3 regions of the Arthrobacter sp. K5 genome follow, and region 3 is predicted to be linked to each of the others. Evidence: riboswitches for the same ligand, from Rfam matches in the RefSeq annotation. Region 3 holds a riboswitch; each other region holds the start of a gene.
What was found. A riboswitch is a leader RNA that binds a small molecule or an ion and turns the genes downstream of it on or off. The one in region 3 is predicted to bind thiamine pyrophosphate.
Positions count from the first base shown of each region.

Region 1 (6,734 bases), 440 kb from region 3:
CCCTCCATGGCCGACGACGCCAGGGCATGCTCACGGCGCGGGATCCGCCCGGCCGCACGCGCCAGCCTACCGGCGTTGACGGCGTGTTTGAAGGCCTCGGCCATGAGTGCAGGGTTCTGCGCGCGGGTGACCGCGGTAGCCAGCAGCACGGCGTCGCAGCCCAGCTCCATGGCCAGTGCCGCGTCAGAGGCCGTGCCGATCCCCGCATCCAGGACCACCGGAACGGAGGCCCTCGACACGATCAGCTCGATGTTGTGCGGATTGAGGATACCCAGGCCCGTGCCGATCGGTGCCCCCAGCGGCATGACGGCCGAGGCTCCCAGGTTTTCGAGCCGGAGCGCCAGAACGGGGTCGTCGTTGGTGTAGGCGAAGACCTTGAAGCCGCGGTTGACCAACTGCTCGGTGGCGTCCACCAGCTCCACGGCGTCAGGCAGCAGCGTGTGCTCGTCAGCGATGACCTCGAGCTTGACCCAGTCGGTCTCCAGCGCCTCACGGGCCAACTCGGCCGTCATGACAGCCTCCCGGGCCGTGAAGCAGCCGGCAGTGTTGGGGAGCACGCGGATGTTGTGGTCCACCAGCAGCTGGAAGAGCGAGCCTGTTTCGGCCGGCGAATAGCGCCGCATCGCAACTGTGGTCAGCTGGGTGCCGGACGCGACCAGCGCTGAGCCGAGACCGTCCAGGCTCGGAGCGCCTCCGGTGCCCATGATGAGCCGCGAGGTCAGCTCCACCCCGTCAATGACAAGGCTGTCTGCTGTTCCAATCAGTGTTTCTGCCATCGTGCTCATCCTCCCTGGACTGCCGTGACTAGTTCGATCTCATCGCCCTCGGCGAGGGCGGTGCTGTGCCACTGGCTGCGCGGCACGACGGCTGCATTGCGCGCCACCGCCACACCCAGTCGCTGGCCGTCGGCGGCCTGCCCGTTGGCGGACAGGCGGCGTCCCGTGACCTGGCTGACGAGCGAGGTGACCGAGGCGCCCTCGCCTACTTCCTGTTCAATACCGTTCAGAGTGATGTTCATGCTGGTTCCTTGTTCGGGTCAAATGTGACGCAGGTCAATGTGAGAGTGCAGCGGACGCTCCCACCGGGTCCTCGAGCCCGGCGGAAAACCGGCCCGGCCGGAACGCGGCCCAGCGCGGATCCGCGATCCCGTCCATGAGCTGGCGGCAGATCGCTGCGGCCGCCGGGGTCAGCAGGACGCCGTGGCGGAAGAAGCCGGTGGCGATGATGAGGCCGGCTACGTCCGTCCCGGGCGCCTGCCCGCGGGCCGGCACCCGGCCAAGCAGCGGCGCGTTGTCCGGTGTTCCCGGCCGCGCCCGTGCGGTGGCTTCGAGCAGCTCGAGCTCGGCGACCGCCGGCAGCAGGACCTGCGCATCGCGCAGCAGCTGGTAGACACCGCCGGCGCTGGTGCCCGGCACCCCGTCCTCGCGCTGGGTGGCGCCAATCACCACCGTGCCGTCCTGGCGGGGCACGATGTAGACCGGAACGCCCCGCACCATGCCGCGGACCGTTGCGGTGAGCAGGGGCCGCAGGTGTGCGGGGACCCTGAGCCTGAGGATGTCTCCGTAGACCGGGCGCAGCGGCAGGTGCAGGCCTTCCGGGAGGTTCTGCAGCCGCGCCGCGGCCAGGCCGCTGGCCACCACGGTCTCGGCCGCCCTGACGGACCCGCCTCCGGCCAGCCGGACCCCGCAGACCCGCCCGCCGTCCCAGAGCAGGCCGGCGGCGTGCTCCCGCACCGCGTATCCCCCCGCCGCCGCAATCTCCTGGCCATGGCCGGCCAGCCCGTCGGCGATCGCCCGGACGAGCCTTCGCGGATCCACCTGGTGGTCCGCAGGGATATCCAGGGCGCAGGAGATCGCGGGGCTGATCAGCGGCTCCCGGGAACGTGCCTCGCGGATGGTCAGCGGTTCAACCTCCAGGCCGTGGGTCCGCTGCACGTCCCGCAGGTCCATCAGGGCGCGGCGGTCGGCGGGATCGGCACCCACGGCAAGTGTCGGCGTCGTCAGGTACCCGGCGTCCTCGCCGGCGGTGAGGGTGGCGGCAAACTCCGGCCATCCGGCGGAGGACTCCAGCATCAGTTCCAGGAGCCCTTCCTCCTGGTAATGCAGTTCGCTGACCGGAGCGAGCATCCCGGCCGCGGCCCAGCTTGCGCCGCTGCCGGGGGCTTCGTCGATGAGCACCACCGAGCGGCCGGAGCGCCGTGCCTCCCAGGCGATGCCGTGGCCCACCACACCGCCGCCGATGACGGCCACATCTGCCTCAAGACTCGTGGCGGCACATTCTTCGCCGTTTGTGCCAGGGTTCATGCATAATCCTTCCCTACGCCGGTACTAACCGGATCAGGTCAAGCGGTCGGCTCTGACGCCCTCTCAGCCCTGCGCCTTTTATGACAGCAGTAACGGCTCCCGCGGTACCTGCCCAGTTTAGAGGAACTAAGGTGGTTGCCATGACCCAGCACTCTGCCCACACCGCCGCCCGCCTGTACCTCTGCACCGACGCCCGCAAGGACCGCGGGGACTTCGCGGACTTCGTGGACGCGGCGTTTGCCGGCGGCGTGGACATCATCCAGCTGCGGGACAAGAGCATCGAGGCGGCCGAGGAACTCGAGCTGCTGGAAGTCGTCCACGCCGCCGCCCGCAGGCACGGCCGGCTGTGGGCGGTGAACGACCGCGCCGACATCGCGTCCATCGCCGGTGCACCGGTCTTCCACATCGGCCAGAAGGACCTGCCGCTCCGCGCCGCCCGGAAGCTGCTGCACGATGCCACCGTGATCGGACTGTCCACCCACAGCACGGATCAGGTGGATGCCGCCATCGGCGCCGCCCACGGTCGCAGCGGCCTGGACTATTTCTGTGTGGGCCCGCTCTGGGCCACGCCCACGAAGCCTGGGCGCGCCGCCGTCGGGCTCGACCTTGTGCGCTACGCGGCGGAGGCTGTCCGCACCGCGAACGAGGAACGGGTCGGCGGCCTGCTGCTGCCCTGGTTCGCGATCGGCGGGATCGACCGCACGAACGTGGAGCAGGTCCTGGCGGCCGGAGCCAGCCGGATCGTCGTCGTCCGCGCCATCACCGATGCGGCAGACCCGACAGCCGCCGCCGCGGAACTGCTCGACGCCCTCGACGCAACGGCGCCGGCGGCCATCTCCTAGCTATCCGCTCAGTCCCAGCTGCACCATCCGCCGGGAATGGTTGTCCGCGACTTCGGCGGTGATGCCCCGCATCAGCTCCCGTGCGGTGGCGTCCGTGGCGCCGGGCTCCGCCTCGACGAACAGCTCGCCAAGAAAGGCGTGCTCGTGGCCCACGCGCTGGGCCTGCGTGACTGCTTCACCCAGGAGGCGGCGGCCCCACAGCGCGAGCCTGGACGCGAGCCGGGGGTCGTCCGCCAGCGCTCCCTTGAGCCGCTCCCGGAGGACGCCCGTGGCTTCTTCCGACGACTGGATCTGCTGGATGAGCTCGCGCGTTCCGGGATCCACGAACCGGGCCACCGCGCGGTAGAAATCGGCGGACACAGTGTCCACCACATAGGCCTTCATCAGGGATTCGTACCAGTCCGCCGGACGGGTACGTTCGTGGAAGTGGTCCACGGCCGACTGGAACGGCAGCATCGCATTTTCGACGTCGACGCCCATCTCAGCCAGCTTGGCGCTCACCAGTTCGTAGTGCTCGAATTCAATGACCGCAATCCTGCCGATCACGGCCCGGTCATGCAGCGTGGGTGAGTAGCGGGCGTCGGAGGAGAGCCGTTCGAACGCGGACAATTCGCCATACGCCATCACGCCGAAAAGGTCTGCGACGAAACGGTCGTAGCGAGCGGTGTCAGCCGAGGATGTGCCCATAATCCAAGACTAACGGCGCAATTCGGGCTAACCTGATTTTCGTGTCACATCATCGTCTGTCGCCCAGCGTCCACGAGCAGACCAACGCGCTCGCGAACGCCCTGAGCGCACTGCGGACGGAGCTGGAGCTACCGGGGGACTTCCCCGAGGACGTTCTCAAGGAAGCCGAAGCCGCCGTGGCGGACCGGCAGTTTCCGGACCTGGACCTGACCGGGGTGGAATTCCTGACCATCGATCCGCCGTCGTCCACCGATCTGGACCAGGCACTGTTCATCGAACGCCGCGGCGAGGGCTACCGGATCCTCTACGCCATTGCCGACGTACCGTCCTTCGTGCGGCCGGGCGGCGCGCTCGATGCCGAGACCCGCCGCCGCGGGCAGACTTTCTACGCGCCGGACGGCCGGATACCGCTGCATCCCGAGGTGATCAGCGAGAACGCCGGCAGCCTGCTGGCCGGACAGCTGTGCTCCGCCTTCGTCTGGGACTTCGAGCTCGACGCCGCCGCCGAGGTGGTGTCCGTGGTGGTGCGCCGGGCCACCGTGCGCAGCCGAGCCAAGCTCAACTACAGGGGCGTCCAGGCGGACCTGGATGCCGGAACCGCCCCTCCCATGCTGCAGCTGTTGCGCGAGGTGGGGCGCAAGCGCGTGGACCTGGAGCGGGCCCGCGGCGGGGCCAGCCTGAACATGCCGGAACAGGAGATTGTTCAGCTTCCCGACGGCGGCTACCGGATCGTGGCGGTCCCCCAGCTTCCGGTGGAGGACTGGAACGCCCAGATTTCGCTCATGACCGGGATGGCCGCCGCTTCGCTGATGCTCAATGGCAAGGTGGGGATCCTGCGCACCATGCCGGCCCCGGATGAACGCTCGCTCAGCCACTTCAAGCGCCAGACAGCCGCGCTGGGCAAACCCTGGGACGGGCAGGAAAGCTACGGCGAGTACCTGCGCACCCTCGACCCCACCGACCACCGGCAACTGGCCATCCTCCATTCGGCCGGCATGCTCTTCCGCGGCGCCGCGTACACGCATTTCGACGGAACCGTCCCGGAGGTCGCCGTCCAGTCAGCCATCGGCACGGCGTACGCCCACACCACCGCGCCGCTGCGCCGGCTCGTGGACCGGTTTGTCCTGGTCATCTGCGAGGCACTGAGCAACAACCAGCCCGTGCCTGCCTGGGCCCGGGAGGCGCTCCCCTCGCTGCCCGAAATCATGGCGTACTCGGACCAGCTGGCGGCGAGGATGGAACGCCTTGCCCTGGACACCGTCGAAGCCGCGCTGCTGATCAACCACATCGGACAGGAGTTCGATGCCGTGGTGATCTCCGGGTCAAAGCCCGCCAAAAACGGGAAAGGGAACGGGAACGGCGCCGGAAATGGGAACGGCAACAACGGTAAAGGCCTCAACGGCAAGGGAACCAACGGGTCCGGCCCCTCTGGCGTGGTCCAGATCGCCGAACCGGCGGTGACGGCCAGGTGTGCGGGCGAAATGGAGCCCGGCACCAGGGTCCGCGTCCGGCTCATCTCCTCGGACATCGCCACCAGGGAGGTCCACCTCGAGCTCGTCGGCTGATCCGCTCCTGCGCCGACGCGGGCCCCTGCCGCGGCGTGAGTCAAGGAAAACACGGGTTTGCCAGTAGACTGGGTGGGTAGTAATGGATGCCCGGTCGTTGATTTCCTCGATTTGAATTCAACAAGCCCGCCCCTACGCGATCTTGAGTACCACCCGCCGGTCCCCAGTGCCGGCAATTAGATAGCCCGCGATCGGCTTCCACTGGAATTGCTTGCGCGCCTGAGCGTGCTCCGGAACGGCCCCCGTGCCCGCCCCGTTGAGCAGGCGGCGCCAATGCCTAAATGAATAAGGAAACTCCCCTGTGAGTGAATTGCATACCCACCAGCTGCTCTCCGACGACACCGGCACCGAGACCATCGAGCCGGAAGAAACCATCATCTCGGACGAGAAGCCGCACGAAATAGCCGAAAAGTCGTTCGCCGACTTCGACGTCCGCGCTGACATCGTTGAGTCACTGGCAGACGCCGGCATCACGCACCCCTTCCCCATCCAGGCCATGACGCTGCCCGTCGCCCTGTCAGGCCACGACATCATCGGCCAGGCCAAGACCGGCACAGGCAAGACCCTTGGCTTCGGCATTCCCGTCCTCCAGCGCGTGGTGGGCAGGGACGACGCCGGGTTCGACAAGCTGCCCTCCCCGGGCGCGCCGCAGGCCATGGTGATCGTTCCCACCCGCGAGCTTGCCGTCCAGGTGGCCAACGACCTGCAGACCGCATCCCGCAAGCGCAACGTCCGCATCGCCACGATTTATGGCGGCCGCGCGTACGAGCCGCAGATCGACGCGCTGCAGAAGGGCGTGGAAGTGGTTGTCGGCACACCCGGCCGCCTCATCGACCTCTACAAGCAGAAGCACCTCGTGCTCAAGAACGTGAAGATCGTGGTCCTCGATGAGGCCGACGAGATGCTGGACCTCGGCTTCCTGCCCGACGTCGAGACCCTGATCGCCGGGACCCCGGCGGTCCGCCAGACCCTCCTGTTCTCGGCCACCATGCCGGGCCCGGTCATCGCGATGGCCCGCCGGTACATGACGCAGCCCACCCACATCCGCGCCGCCGATCCGGACGACGAGGGCCTGACCAAGCGCGATATCCGCCAGCTCATCTACCGCGCGCACAGCATGGACAAGACCGAAGTGGTCTCCCGCATCCTGCAGGCCCGCGGCCGCGGCCGGACCATCATCTTCACCAAGACCAAGCGCACCGCAGCCAAGGTTGCCGAGGAACTGGTGGACCGCGGATTCGCCGCAGCTGCCATCCACGGTGACCTCGGACAGGGCGCCCGCGAGCAGGCCCTCCGTGCCTTCCGCAACAACAAGGTGGACGTCCTCGTGGCCACCG
Region 1 covers NZ_CP159279.1:1,472,495-1,479,228, forward strand. The annotation lists gene ABRP34_RS06550 (thiazole synthase) at 1-776, opposite strand, end outside; gene thiS (sulfur carrier protein ThiS) at 782-1,018, opposite strand; gene thiO (glycine oxidase ThiO) at 1,053-2,303, opposite strand; TPP riboswitch at 2,297-2,416, opposite strand; gene thiE (thiamine phosphate synthase) at 2,444-3,145, shown strand; gene ABRP34_RS06570 (ferritin-like fold-containing protein) at 3,146-3,832, opposite strand; gene ABRP34_RS06575 (RNB domain-containing ribonuclease) at 3,874-5,397, shown strand; gene ABRP34_RS06580 (DEAD/DEAH box helicase) at 5,699-6,734, shown strand, end outside.
Region 1: linked by a shared signal. The riboswitch ahead of thiO (glycine oxidase ThiO) and the one ahead of thiD (bifunctional hydroxymethylpyrimidine kinase/phosphomethylpyrimidine kinase) in region 3 are both predicted to bind thiamine pyrophosphate.

Region 2 (6,734 bases), 1.7 Mb from region 3:
ACCCCGGCCTGCCCGTCCACCTGGAGCTGGGCGCCGTTCCCGCTGCTGGCGAACACATCGATCATGGTGCTGTTCAGGACGGCGCTGTCGCCGTTGACTCCCTGATTGGTGGAGATCTTGCCCTGGACGGTGAACTGGTCCGTTTCCAGGGCCAGGCCGCCGCCGTTCACCGAGAACTTGTTGTAACCGAACGGGCTGCCGGTAACGGTGTGGTCCTGGCCCGGGTCTCCGAGGTAGCCTTCGGGCGCTGCCGGGGCGGCGGCCGGATCCCACTTCAGGAACGGGCCGATGTTGCTCTTCAGGGCCGTGGAGAAGTTGCCGACGGCGGGTGAAATGTCCTCGACGAGCTTGCCGTCGCCGGCGCCGTCGGTGTCGATGGTGATGGTGCCGTAGGGGTGCTGGAACGTCAGGGTGGCGTTGGCCGGTCCGCCCTTGACGACGATGCGCTGCCGCCCGAACACCACCTGGTCGCCTTCGGTGACCGTGTTGGCGAACGCTGCCTCCAGACCGAGGACCAGGACGGCGCGGCCTCCACCGGGAAGGGCCAGTTCCGAGCCGGCGAGCATGTAGAACGCCTCTTCCGGGAAGTTGTCCGGGAACGAAATGGGGGCGGTCTCGTCCGGGATGTCTCCGGGCAGGAAGCCGCAAAGCGGGTTTTCCGCGTCAAGGCAGAGCTCGACGCGGGTTTTGTTGCTGTCCTCGTACCAGGACGGGAAGCCATACTCGGTGTTGACGGGCCCGACGGCGGTCAGTCCGCCAGGGTTCTTCACCGTCACCTGTGTGGCGGCAAGCGATGTGCCGGCGCCGGTCGCGGCGAGCAGCACGGCCGTCGCGACAGCGATTCCGCGGCGGCGGGATGGGCGCGGGGCCCGATGTCGTGGGGTCAGGCGCTGGGCCGACAGGAAAGGTGGGATGGATACCATTTTTGTCTCCTCGAAAAGACGCTGATGGCATCCACCTAATGCGGCGTGGGTTGGAAAAACGTTCGGGTACGAGGTTGCAAAAACCTTGGAATCTAAGGTTTTTGGCGGCGGCGTGGGGGGACCCGTGGTGCTCCTGCCAAGGCCTTGCCAGCGCCGCCGCGGGCCGTGCCGGGGCTTGATGCCGGCGGCTGCGGGGGCACGTGACCGGCTGCCGCCGCAGGACGTGACCGGACCCGGCACCGCGGGTCTGCGGTGCCGGGTCCGGCTGTTGTGAGCCCGGCCGAGGTCATCAGCACTGCCGGGTTCAGAACATGTATAGATTGGCGTGCCGGGCTTGGAGAAACCCGGCAGGATGCCGAACCGGCCGGACCAGGCTCACCCTATGTTGGGGGGCTAAAGGGCCGGGACGATGTCCTGGCGCTGGACGATGTCCTGCGCTGGGAGATGCCTGGGTCTTGGCGAAGCTTGCCGCTAGACGATGTCCTGGGTCTTGGCGAAGCGGGTGATGGCCCGCTGGGTGCCACGGTTGGCCAGCACCTGGATCACCGCGCTCACGGAAGCGGAGACGAGGGCGAACGTCAGGGCTGTGCGCAGCGTGGTGGGGACGTCGTCCTTGTCACCCTTGGGGGGCTTCCGGCCCGTGACCTTTTCCCAGATGGTATCGACGGCCTTGGTGCCGGCGAACCCTGCCAGCAGGCTGATGCCGGTGCCAAGCAGCTTGATGAAGAAACTCATTGCGGAACTCCTCGCGTGATGAACACTGGTCTTTTCCTACCCTATCCGCATGAGGCGCTAGCCTAGCCGCATGGACCGGTGGATTTCCCGCAACGCCTGCACCACAAGGTCGTGGTCCGCCTTCTGCGGCAGCCCGGACACCGTGACCACGGCCACCGCTCCCACGTCCCGCACATAGATCGGGAAGGCTCCGCCGTGGGCAGCGTAGGTGGACTGGTCGAACCAGGCGTTGTCCTCGATCCGTCCCCCGCCGGCCCTGCCGCGCAGGCCTACCAGCAGTGAGGGCTCCTCATAGCGCACGGCAGTCCGCTGCTTGGCCCGCACCCAGCCCTCGTTGTCCGGAGTGGCTCCCTCGAGCGCAACGTGGAAGAGGACCTGTTCGCCTTTGGTGATGTCGATGGCAATGGGCAGGTTGTCCTCCTTGCCGCGTTCCACCAGTTCCAGGCCCAGCGCCAGTGCATCGTCCTTGCTGAACCTCGGGAACTGCAGTTCGGCGATTTCACCCTCGATCTGACCGATCAGGGCTTCCAGGGATCCCGCCGGCTGTTCCTCGGAGGCATCGGGGTCAAAGGCGGGCAGGGCAGTGCTGCCGGAGTCCTGTAGCGTCATGGCCCCAATGTACTCCGGACAGCTGTCCCGACGGCGCAGGAAAACTCCGGCATTGTGACAACGGCCCCGGGATTCCGGGACCTCCGAGGTGTAAACTGGACCGGCCCACAAGGGCAGATTTATCACGACAGGGGAGCGCCGCCGTCGGGATGCAAAGGCAACTGCCAGCGCAACCGCGGATGGGCGCTGAGAGTGCGGACCGCCGCAGACCCTCGAACCTGATCCGGCTAGTACCGGCGTAAGGGAGTCGAGTTCTCAAAGTGCCCGGCAGCAGGTGGCCCAGCCACCGGCAGCCGGGGGAACGCTTTCCCCTCCTGTTCCTCAGGAGGACCATCATGACAACTGCAGCAATCAAGAAAACCAGCTACAACTGGCGCGTGGCCGACATCGTCGTGGCAGCACTTATCGCCGTTGCCGGCGGCGTGATCTTCTGGGCCTGGTCCCAGGGGGCCAACCTCATCTCCACCCCCATCAACGCCGTCTACCCGCCGCTGACCGGCCTGTACGCCGGCGGCTGGATGATTCCGGCGGTCCTGGGCATGCTCATTATCCGCAAGCCCGGCGCGGCCCTGTTCTGCGAAACGGTGGCAGCCACGGGTGAACTTCTCATGGGCTCGCAGTACGGCACCACGGTGCTGATCTCCGGCGTCCTGCAGGGCCTGGGCGCGGAGCTCGTGTTCGCCGCCCTGGTGTACCGGAAGTTCAACCTCCCCGCATCGCTGCTGGCAGGCGCCGGTGCCGGGCTGTTCTGCGGCCTCAACGACTCCTTCGCACCGTGGGGCTGGAACATCGCCTACGCCGCAGGCGACAAGTTCGCGTACATCGTGTTCTGCGCCATCTCTGGCGCAGTCATCGCCGGTGCCCTGTCCTGGATCGCCACCCGGGGCCTGGCCAGGACCGGCGTGCTGAGCTCCTTCGCCTCCCGCAAGGCAGCCACGGAGCCCGTCTTCTCCTAATGCCCGGACAACACGACGGCGCGGTCCGCCCCGCCGCGGTACACGCCCGCGGGTGGGGCTGGCGCCACGCCGGCCGCACCAAACCTGCCGTCCACGCCCTGGACCTGGACATCCGCCCCGGCGAACGCGTCCTGCTGCTGGGCCCTTCCGGGGCAGGCAAGTCCACGCTGCTCCACGCCCTGGCCGGGGTGCTGGGGGACAGCGACGCGGGCAGCAGTACCGTGCACGGGACCCTGGACGCCGGGACCCTTGACACCGGGGCAGCGGACCGCGACGACCCGGATGAGAGCGGCGAGTTGCTCATCGACGGTGCGCCGCCGCGCGCGCAACGGGGCCGTGCCGGACTCATGCAGCAGGACCCGGAAACCCAGGTGGTGCTCTCCCGCCTGGGCGACGACGTCGCCTTCGGCGCCGAGAACCTCTCCGTGCCCCGCGACGAGATCTGGCGCCGCGTGCACGAGGCGCTGGACGACGTCGGACTGTCGCACCTGCCGCTGAACCACCCGACGTCGGCCCTGTCCGGCGGCCAGAAGCAGCGCCTGGCGCTCGCCGGCATACTGGCGATGCGTCCGGGACTCATTCTGCTGGACGAGCCGACCGCGAACCTCGACCCGGTCGGCGTCCTGGAGGTCCGGGACGCCGTGGGCCGCTGCCTCGACAAGACCGGGGCCACCCTGGTGGTGGTGGAGCACCGGGTCGCGGCCTGGAAAGATCTGGTGGACCGCATCGTGGTCATGCAGCCGGGGTCCGCAGCGAACGGTGCGGTGCTGATCGACGGGACGCCGGACGAGGTCCTCGAGCAGGCCCGCGGGATGCTTACCGCCGCCGGCGTCTGGGTCCCGGGCTACGTCCCCGAAACCCGGCGCCGCCTGGCTGTCCCCGGCATTGACGGCGGCCAGCTGCTGCTCGCCGCCGAAAAGCTCGCGGTGTCGCGGGAACGGCCCCGGCGCCGCGGCTTCCGCTCCGTACCGCCCGAGCCCGTACTGCGGGACGTCACGGCGCAGGTCCGGGCGGGGGAGGCGCTGACCGTCACGGGTCCCAACGGCGCCGGCAAGTCCACCTTTGCGCTGACGCTCGCCGGGCTGCTGCCTCCGGTGGACGGCAAGGTCTCCGCGACCGTTGAGTTGAGTGGCGGAGCAGGAATTGACCCTTTCAAGTGGAGGGCCGAGCAGCTGATCGCCCGGATCGGCACGGTGTTCCAGGAACCCGAGCACCAGTTCGTCACCGGCCGCGTCCTGGACGAGCTGCAGTTCGGGCCGCGCCATCTGGGCCACGGCGAGGACCGCGTTGACGAGCTGCTGGAGCGCCTTCGCCTCACGCATCTCGTGGACGCCAACCCGTACACGCTGTCCGGCGGGGAGAAACGCCGGCTGTCCGTGGCCACTGTCCTGGCCGCCCACCCGCAGGTGCTGGTCCTGGACGAGCCAACCTTCGGCCAGGATGCCAACACCTGGGCGGAGCTTGCCTCGTTCCTTTCTGAGCTGCTCGACGCCGGCACGGCGGTCGTGTCCGTCACGCACGACGAGGAGTTCACGCATGTGCTCGGCGGCACCGAGCTGCGGCTGGGCTCCGGCGGACGGCCCGAGCCGCGACCCGTGGAGCCCGGGCTCATTGTGCCCACTTCAGAAGCCGAACCAACGTCAGAACAGGCTGCGACATGAGGGAAGCACTGACACTCACCGGAAACCGGGCAGTGCTGACACGCGCCAATCCACTGGCCAAATTCGCCGCGGTCTTCCTGATCACCCTGGTGCTGGCGCTGTCCATCGACTGGATGTCCGCCTCGGTGGCGCTCGCGTGCGAGCTGCTGGTCTTTCCGCTGGCCGGGTTGACGTTTTCGCTGCTGTGGCAGCGCGGGTGGCCGCTGATCCTGGCTGCCGCTGTGGGCGGCTGGAGCACCTCCATCCTGGCGCCGGACAGCGGAAGGATACTGCTCGACGTCGGACTTTGGTCCATGAGCGAAGGTTCCCTTCAGCTGGGGCTGGGTTTTCTGCTGCGGGGCCTGGCCATCGCCCTGCCTGCGGTGCTGCTGATGAGCTGCACCGATCCCACGGACCTGGCGGACGCCCTCGCCCAGAAGGCGCGGCTTCCGCATCGTTTTGTGTTGGGGACCCTGGCCGCGATGCGGCTGGTCGGGCTGATGGCCGAGGAATGGCAGACCATCGGCATGGCCCGGCGCGCCCGCGGCGTCGGATCGCGCGGCAACCCGTGGCAGCGGATGCGGGCCACCCTCGGGCAGAGCTTCGGTCTCCTGGTCCAGGCCATCCGACGCGCCACCCGGCTTGCCGTGACCATGGAGGCCCGCGGATTCGGCGGGGCCAGCCGGACCTGGGCTCGCGTGTCCACCTTCAGTGTGCTGGACGTCTGGGTGGTGCTCGGCGGAGTGCTGATTGCCGTCGGTGCGGTGGCTGCCGCGCTGTGGGCCGGTACGTGGAACATGGTGTGGCTTGAGGGCTCCTAGCCCGCAGGCCGCGCCATCCGGACCTCGGGCAGCCCTTCCCAATCCTCGATCGTGTCCCTGGCGCCGGTGAAGTCGAAGCCGTTGCGCCGGTAGAAGGCCTGGGCGCGCGGGTTGTCCTCGGCCACCCACAGCGCGGCCGTTTCCTTCCCGATCGCGGCATCGAGCAGTTCCTGGCCCAGGCCCCTGCCATGGTGGGAGGCGAGGAGATAGATGCCCCAGAGTTCGGTCTGCTCCCGCACCCCGTCCTCGGGCGGAAACGAACCGGCAAACCCCACCAGCGTCCCGCCGTCGACCGCTACGTAATGGCGGCCCGCGTGCGGTCCGGCCAGGAGTTGCCGCCACATGGCCAGCCGCCCTTCCACGCCCTGCCTGGCCATAAAGCCCGGTGAAAGCAGGTGGGCATACGTTTCGCGCCAGCATTCCAGGTGGAGCCGAGCCAGGGCCTCAGCGTCTTCGGGTCCGGCCTGGCGGACACGGCAGGTGTGATTCATGCCGCCGAGTCTAATGTGCGCGGGTCCAATGTTCCGGATCTAACGTTCCCGGCCGGCCTCAGATGCAGGAGTGGTCGTGGTCGAAGCCGTCGGCCACGAACTGGGTGAGGACCACCCTGCCACCGGCGGTGAGGGGCGCCGCAGAACACATGCTGGCGGCCTCGCCGGCGGTGCGCGCCCCGGCTAGCCAGCTTGGCAGGGAGTAGAGGCTGCTGGCCGATCCCACTTCGCCCACGATCTGCCCCCACTGCCGGGCAGAGGAGTAGATGCCCACCCTGGCGCCGATGCTGTGGAAAAAGTCGGCCATGCCTTCGAGGTCCGCCCGGTTCGCGTTCCTGTCGCCTGACCAGCTGTTGCCCGTCTCCACGTCCAGCCACCAGAGGTACGTCCCAGGCTCGGCAATGGTGCGGAGGTAGGCGTCGTCGAAGGCCTTGGCGTACCCGTACATGTAGGCACACGCCGCGTCGTCCTGCCCCTGGCAGGTGCCGTACGGGTTGGCCACGACTTCGCCGCCGTACTCGTTGTTCGTCGGCCACCAGGAGCCGCGCAGCCCCGGGTT
Region 2 covers NZ_CP159279.1:2,716,166-2,722,899, reverse strand. The annotation lists gene ABRP34_RS12345 (hypothetical protein) at 1-923, opposite strand, end outside; gene ABRP34_RS12340 (DUF4235 domain-containing protein) at 1,395-1,658, opposite strand; gene ABRP34_RS12335 (heme-degrading domain-containing protein) at 1,716-2,267, opposite strand; TPP riboswitch at 2,387-2,530, shown strand; gene ABRP34_RS12330 (ECF transporter S component) at 2,603-3,223, shown strand; gene ABRP34_RS12325 (ABC transporter ATP-binding protein) at 3,223-4,884, shown strand; gene ABRP34_RS12320 (energy-coupling factor transporter transmembrane component T) at 4,881-5,684, shown strand; gene ABRP34_RS12315 (GNAT family N-acetyltransferase) at 5,681-6,175, opposite strand; gene ABRP34_RS12310 (hypothetical protein) at 6,234-6,734, opposite strand, start outside.
Region 2: linked by a shared signal. The riboswitch ahead of ABRP34_RS12330 (ECF transporter S component) and the one ahead of thiD (bifunctional hydroxymethylpyrimidine kinase/phosphomethylpyrimidine kinase) in region 3 are both predicted to bind thiamine pyrophosphate.

Region 3 (6,734 bases):
GGGCTTCTCGCCCAACACGCGGAACAGCGGCTCCAGGTTCTTCTCCTCGCGGCGGATCCGGAAACCGGTCTCGTTGACGGCGCGGGGCCGGAGTACCGGTGCGTGCACCTTCGGCGGTGTGGCCTCCACACTGTCGCGGGCGGCCTTGACGATCTCCGCCATGGCAAATCCGAGTTGCCGGAGGCCTTCGTGGCTCGTGGCCGAAACCTCGAACACGCGGTAGCCCCTCGACTCCAGCTCCGGGCGGACGAACTCGGCCATGTCCTTGCCGTCAGGCAGGTCGACCTTGTTCAAAGCCACCAACCGGGGCCGGTGGTTCAGCGGAACAACCTCGCCGTCGTTGCCGGCATAGCTCATATCAACGGCGTACTTCTCGAGTTCAGCTTCGATGATGGCGAGGTCGGAGAGTGGATCTCTGTCAGATTCCAGCGTACCGCAGTCCAAAACGTGCACCAAAGCGGCGCACCGCTCGACGTGCCGCAGGAAGTTGTGCCCCAGGCCCTTGCCTTCGCTTGCGCCTTCAATGAGCCCGGGGACGTCGGCGATGGTGAACCGGACGTCGCCCGCCTGCACGACGCCGAGGTTGGGGATGAGGGTGGTGAAGGGGTAATCAGCGATCTTCGGCCGGGCGGCAGACATGGCCGCGATCAGGCTGGACTTGCCGGCGGAGGGGAATCCGACCAGGGCGATGTCGGCAATCGACTTCAGCTCGAGGACGATGTCGCTGGCGTCACCCTCGATGCCAAGCAAGGCGAACCCCGGGGCCCGCCGCTTCTGGGAGGACAGTGCGGCGTTGCCCAGCCCGCCCTGCCCGCCGGACGCCGCGATGAATTCCGTGCCTTCGCCAACGAGGTCAGCAAGGACCTTGCCGTCCTTGGTCTTGACGACGGTTCCGTCCGGAACCGGCAGGACCAGGGTTTCGCCGTTCTTGCCGCCGCGCCAGTCTCCCATGCCGGGGCCGCCGTTCGTGGCGTGCCGGTGGGGTGCGTGGTGGTAGTCGAGCAGCGTGGTGGTCTGCGAGTCGACGCGCAGGATGACGTCGCCGCCGTCGCCGCCGTTGCCGCCGTCGGGTCCGCCCAGGGGCTTGAACTTCTCACGGTGCACGGAGACGCAGCCGTGGCCGCCGGTACCGCCAGATACGTGCAGTACTACCCGGTCTACAAAGCTCGCCACGGTGAATCTCCTCTATTGCTTAACTCGGCCGTCTTGAACGTCCAAATTGATTGTAGTGCGGTTAAAAGAACAGTGGAGCGGGCCATCATGGCCCGCTCCACCGGTTCAGATCCTGTTGTTACTCTGCAGCTGCAGCGGCAACGATGTTCACGACCCGACGGCCGCGGCGGGTGCCGAATTCAACAGCGCCTGCCTGCAGTGCGAACAGTGTGTCGTCGCCACCGCGGCCAACGCCTGCACCGGGGTGGAAGTGGGTGCCGCGCTGGCGAACGATGATCTCGCCTGCGGAAACTACCTGGCCGCCGAAGCGCTTGACGCCGAGGTACTGGGCGTTGGAGTCACGACCGTTGCGAGTGGAGCTCGCGCCTTTTTTATGTGCCATTTGGAATGCCTGCCTTTAAATTCTGGGGAATCTGCTGAAAACCTGAACAGTAACCGGTGGTTACTTGATACCGGTGATCTTGACCTTGGTCAGTTCCTGACGGTGACCCTGGCGCTTCTTGTAACCGGTCTTGTTCTTGAACTTCTGGATGACGATCTTCGGACCACGAAGGTCCTGGAGGATCTCAGCCGTAACCGTTACCTTGGCCAGGTCCGCAGCTGCGGAGGTGACCTTGTCGCCGTCTACCAGGAGCAGCGCGGGCAGCTCAATGGTGCTGCCAGCTCCACCGGCGACGCGGTTCAGGGTAACGAAGTCTCCAACGGAAACCTTCTCTTGGCGGCCGCCTGCGCGGACAATCGCGTACACCACTTGGGCACTCACTTCTCTCGACGTCTATTACTAAATTTGCGTGCGGAACCTGGGTCCGATGAATTGGCCTGGCTCTCGCTGTGCCTCAACGCCGTGGATTGCCCGGGGGGAACCCGTGAGCTATCCCAGGAACAAGCCCGATTGGGCGATCCCGGGTCATAACCCAAGTGTTGGCGTAAGCACCGAAGATCTAGAATACGCTAATTCCGTCGTCGGCCGCAAATGAGGCTGGCACCGGCGGGTTGTCCGTGATAGGCGCCACACGGGCGCTGTTCCGGACATCCGATGCCGTGCGCGACTATCTTACCCGGCGCAGCGCCCGTTTCCGCTCAGCTGTGACGGCTCGGCGCGTCGAAGAAGTCCACCTCGTAGCGGCAGGACTGCCGGAACGCGGTGATCATCGCTTCACGCTCCCCTGCCGACGCGGCCCGGCCGGCGTCGTCGGCGATTTCGATGGCCCGCAGGGTCGCGGCGGCGAACTCCTCGTCGGCGTAGGTCCGCAGCCACTCGGCGTAAGGGTGCCCGGCCTGCGCCCCGGCGGCCACATATTCGGCGTGCAGGGTCTCCCCCACCTCGGCGTACAGCCAGAAGCAGGGCAGGACGGCGGCGACCAGCACCGCGTAACTGCCGCCCGCCGAAGCTGCGACCAGATGATCCACATACGCCTTCGTGACCGGGCCAAGTTCCGTCTGCACGGAGCGCGTGCTGAGCCAGTTGCGGTGCAGTTCCGATTCAACCTCCAGGCATTGCTGGGCTGAGTGCGCCCAGAACAGCTGCTCGGACTCGGTCGGCGCGAGTGCGCTGGCCCGCGCCAGCACACGGGAGTAGCCGTTGAGGTAAATGGCATCCTGGGCCAGGTAGTACGCGAATTCCCGCTCCGCCAGGGTGCCTTCGGCGAGTCCACGGATGAAGCCCAGGCCATAGATGGCTTCCAGGTCGGCAACGGTCTCGGCGCGCAGCAGTTCCGCGAACCCGCCCTTCCGTTCGGGCTGGGCCAGGTGGTGGAAGTGGTGGATCGGTCCGTTGCCTGCGCCGACCTCCAGCTGCCCGGAGGTACGGAGCGCCCCGGCCAGCCAGGGCTTGACCGCCCGCAGGGACGCCTCCCAGTCGCCCAGCCGTGCCTGGGCCGTGGCCATGGCCGAGGAGAGCGAGCACCCGGTGCCGTGGCTGTTCCGCGTGCCAATCCGTTCGCCCGCAAACTCCACCACCTCAGCAGACAGCAGCCCGGCCGTGTTCACGAGGGCATCCGGGCAGGTTGAGCCGTTCAGGTGACCGCCTTTGACAAGGACCGTGGCACCGGTCCGGGCCGCGAGCCGCCTGCCCTGGTCAAGGGCGGCGGGCCAGTCCGCGGCCTCCGGTTCCCCGAGCAGCATGGCCAGTTCGGGCAGGTTGGGGGTGATCAGGTCCGCCAGCGGCAGCAGTTCGCCGAGGGCTGCCTCCGCGGACTCCTGCAGGAGGCGGTCACCGCTGGTGGCCACCATCACCGGATCCACAACCACGACGCCGGGCCGCACCTTTTCGAGCCAGCCGCGGACGGCGGCAATCACCTGTGCATCGCCCAGCATGCCGATCTTCACGGCGTCCACCTGGATGTCGTCGCTGACGGCATCCAGTTGCGCTGACAGGAAGGTTGCCGGCGGAACGTGCACGCCGCGCACGCCGGTGGTGTTCTGGGCAGTGAGGGCCGTTATGGCGGCCATTCCGTAGCCACCGTGGGCCGCAATACTCTTCAGGTCGGCCTGTATGCCTGCGCCGCCGGACGGATCCGACCCCGCAATGGCAAGGACCCGGGGAACGTCGCGGGAGGTCCGGCCGGGCGGCGCCACGGTTTCCAGAAGGGAACCGGCGGCAGCCGCGGGTGCGGGCAGGAGTGATGCTGATGACAAGGAAGACATCCCTTCGCCGGTGCTAACCGGACAGGTTCAACGGGTTTGGATCTCAGCCGGCCCGTGCGCGGCACCCCGTGTCAGTCCCCCAGCCTAGCGGTTCGTCCGGGCCGGGACACGGAATTTGACGTTTGCGACAGGCTTCCGCGGTCTGTGCCCCGCCGCCTGGACATTGACCCATGCACTGGCCGGTGCCACATCCGCCTGACCCAGAAAGGTCCGGCACCGCAGGCGCGGTGCCGGACCTTCCATGAGTCAGCTCAGAGTTCGCTGGTCCTAGAGCTCTGAGGCGGGTACCCCGACGCCCAGGATGATCGGTTCGCTGGCGGGCTGCTGAGCCGCCTTGGGGGCTCCCTGTGCATCGCCCGTCTCCGGCGCCTTGGCCTCGTGCGAGTGCCCGGCAGCGGCCACCGGAGCAACCTCGTGGTGTTCCACGGATGTCTCGTTGGCTGCACCCTGGGCGCGGCTGGCACTGCGGTTGCGGCGCGGACGGCGGCTGCGCGACGGCTCGGCGGCGCTTTCGGCGCGCTGGGCTTCCGGCTGCTGGCTGGCAGGCCGCGCCATGGCAGGAGCATGCTCCTCCTCAGCGGGGCCGGGGGCGGCCGGAGCACCGAGGTGCGCGAAGGCTTCCTCCAGGCGGTGCAGCGTCAGGGCCGGCTCTTCCTTAACCGGCTCCTCGCTGTGATCCACAAACGGAAGAATGACTTTCTCGCCGCCGAAGGTGAGCACAGCACCGGGCCGTCCGGAGACGCTCTCCGTTTCCGGAGCGCGGTGCACCACGGGGCTTTCCGGTGCTGCGGCCGCGGGTGCAGCCGGCCGTGCGGCCTCACCCGACGCTGCGGCGCTGTGCGCTGCTTCCTCGTGCAAGTGGGCGGCGTGGGCTGCTGCCGCGATGTTGGCAAGGGCAGCGCGGGTCGCTTCAGCCTTGGCGTGGCGTTCTGCTTCCGACGGTTCCGGATGGTGCACGGCAGCAGGGGCAGCCGGGGCAGTCTCGAAGGACGGCTGTCCACCCTTGCCGCGGCGGCGCTTCCGCTCGGACCGGGCAGGGGGCTGGACCTCTGCGCGGTGCACGTGGTGCTCCGCGGCCACGGTGTTGGCGCGGCGGTGCTCCACCGGCTCGTCATGGGTGACGACGCCCCGGCCGGCGCATGCCTCGCACTGCTCGCCGAAGACTTCCAGGAGGCCGGTGCCCATGCGCTTGCGCGTCATCTGCACGAGTCCCAGGGAGGTCACTTCGGCCACCTGGTGCTTTGTCCGGTCGCGGCCCAGGCATTCCACCAGTCGGCGCAGGACAAGGTCGCGGTTGGATTCCAGCACCATGTCGATGAAGTCGATGACGATGATGCCGCCGATGTCGCGCAGCCGCAGCTGGCGGACAACTTCCTCGGCTGCTTCCAGGTTGTTCTTGGTGACTGTCTCTTCGAGATTGCCGCCGCTGCCGGTGAACTTGCCGGTGTTGACGTCAACAACGGTCATGGCCTCGGTCCGGTCAATGACCAGCGAGCCGCCGGACGGCAGGAATACCTTGCGGTCCAGTGCCTTGTGGATCTGCTCGTCAATGCGCCAGGCGGAGAAGATGTCCTCGTCCCTGGTCCACTTTTCGAGCCGGCCCACCAGGTCCGGAGCAACGTAGGTGACGTAGGCCTCGATGGTGTCCCACGCTTCGTCGCCGGACACGATCAGCTTGGAGAAGTCCTCGTTGAAGACGTCCCGCACAACCTTGATGGTCAGGTCCGGTTCACCGTAGAGCAGTTCGGGGGCGAGTACCTTGGTGGACTTCGCCTGGCTCTCAATCCCCTCCCACTGGGCACGGAGACGGTTGATGTCGTGGGTCAGTTCCTCTTCGGAGGCGCCTTCAGCGGCCGTCCGCACAATGACGCCCGCGTCCTCGGGGAGGCGGTCCTTGAGGATCCGCTTCAGGCGGTTCCGTTCGACGTCGGGCAGCTTGCGGGAGATGCCGGTCATGGACCCGCCGGGGACATACACGAGATACCGGCCGGGCAGGGAGATCTGGCTGGTGAGCCGTGCACCCTTGTGGCCCACCGGGTCCTTGGTCACCTGGACCAGGACGGAGTCGCCGGACTTCAGCGCGTTTTCGATCCGGCGCTGCTTGCCTTCAAGGGTGGCTGCGTCCCAATTGACCTCACCGGCGTACAGCACGGCGTTGCGGCCGCGTCCGATGTCCACGAAAGCGGCTTCCATGGACGGCAGGACGTTCTGGACCTTGCCCAGGTAGACGTTGCCGATCAGGGAGTCCTGCTGCGTCTTGGAGACGAAATGCTCAGCCAGGACCCCGTCCTCCAGGACACCGATCTGGATTCTGTCGTCGCGCTGGCGGACGATCATCTGGCGGTCCACGGATTCCCGACGGGCCAGGAACTCGGCCTCGGTAATCACGGTGCGGCGGCGGCCCGTGTCCCGCGATTCGCGGCGGCGCTGCTTCTTGGCCTCCAGGCGGGTGGATCCCTTGACGCTGGTGACGCGGTTGCTCGCCGGCGCCTCGCTGATGGTCCGCGGGGCACGGACGCGGGTGACCGTGTTGGGGGGATCGTCGTCTCCCCCGCCGGTCAGTTCCAGGTCCTGGTCACCGCGGCGGCGGCGACGGCGACGGCGGGACGTCACGCCGTCTTCCGGCTGCGCCCCCTCGTCTTCGCCGGCTTCGTCAGAATCGTCAGTTCCCTCGTCGCCGTCGGTAAGCTCGCGGTCGGTCCGGCTGCGGCCGCGGCGGCCGCGGCTGCGCCGCCGGCGGCGGCCGCCCTCGTCCTCCAGCTCGTCCTCGCCCTCCTCGGCTGCCACGTCCTCTTTGGCGGGAGCGGCAGGGCGGATGACGGTGTTCAGGTCAGGGGCCTGGAAGATGATCGATGTAACTGAGGCAGGCTCCAGGAAGAGCGAACCCAGGGGCGACTGCCCGGCAGCCTCTTCTT
Region 3 covers NZ_CP159279.1:1,037,397-1,044,130, forward strand. The annotation lists gene obgE (GTPase ObgE) at 1-1,173, opposite strand, end outside; gene rpmA (50S ribosomal protein L27) at 1,292-1,555, opposite strand; gene rplU (50S ribosomal protein L21) at 1,616-1,924, opposite strand; gene thiD (bifunctional hydroxymethylpyrimidine kinase/phosphomethylpyrimidine kinase) at 2,254-3,819, opposite strand; TPP riboswitch at 3,802-3,898, opposite strand; gene ABRP34_RS04590 (Rne/Rng family ribonuclease) at 4,087-6,734, opposite strand, start outside.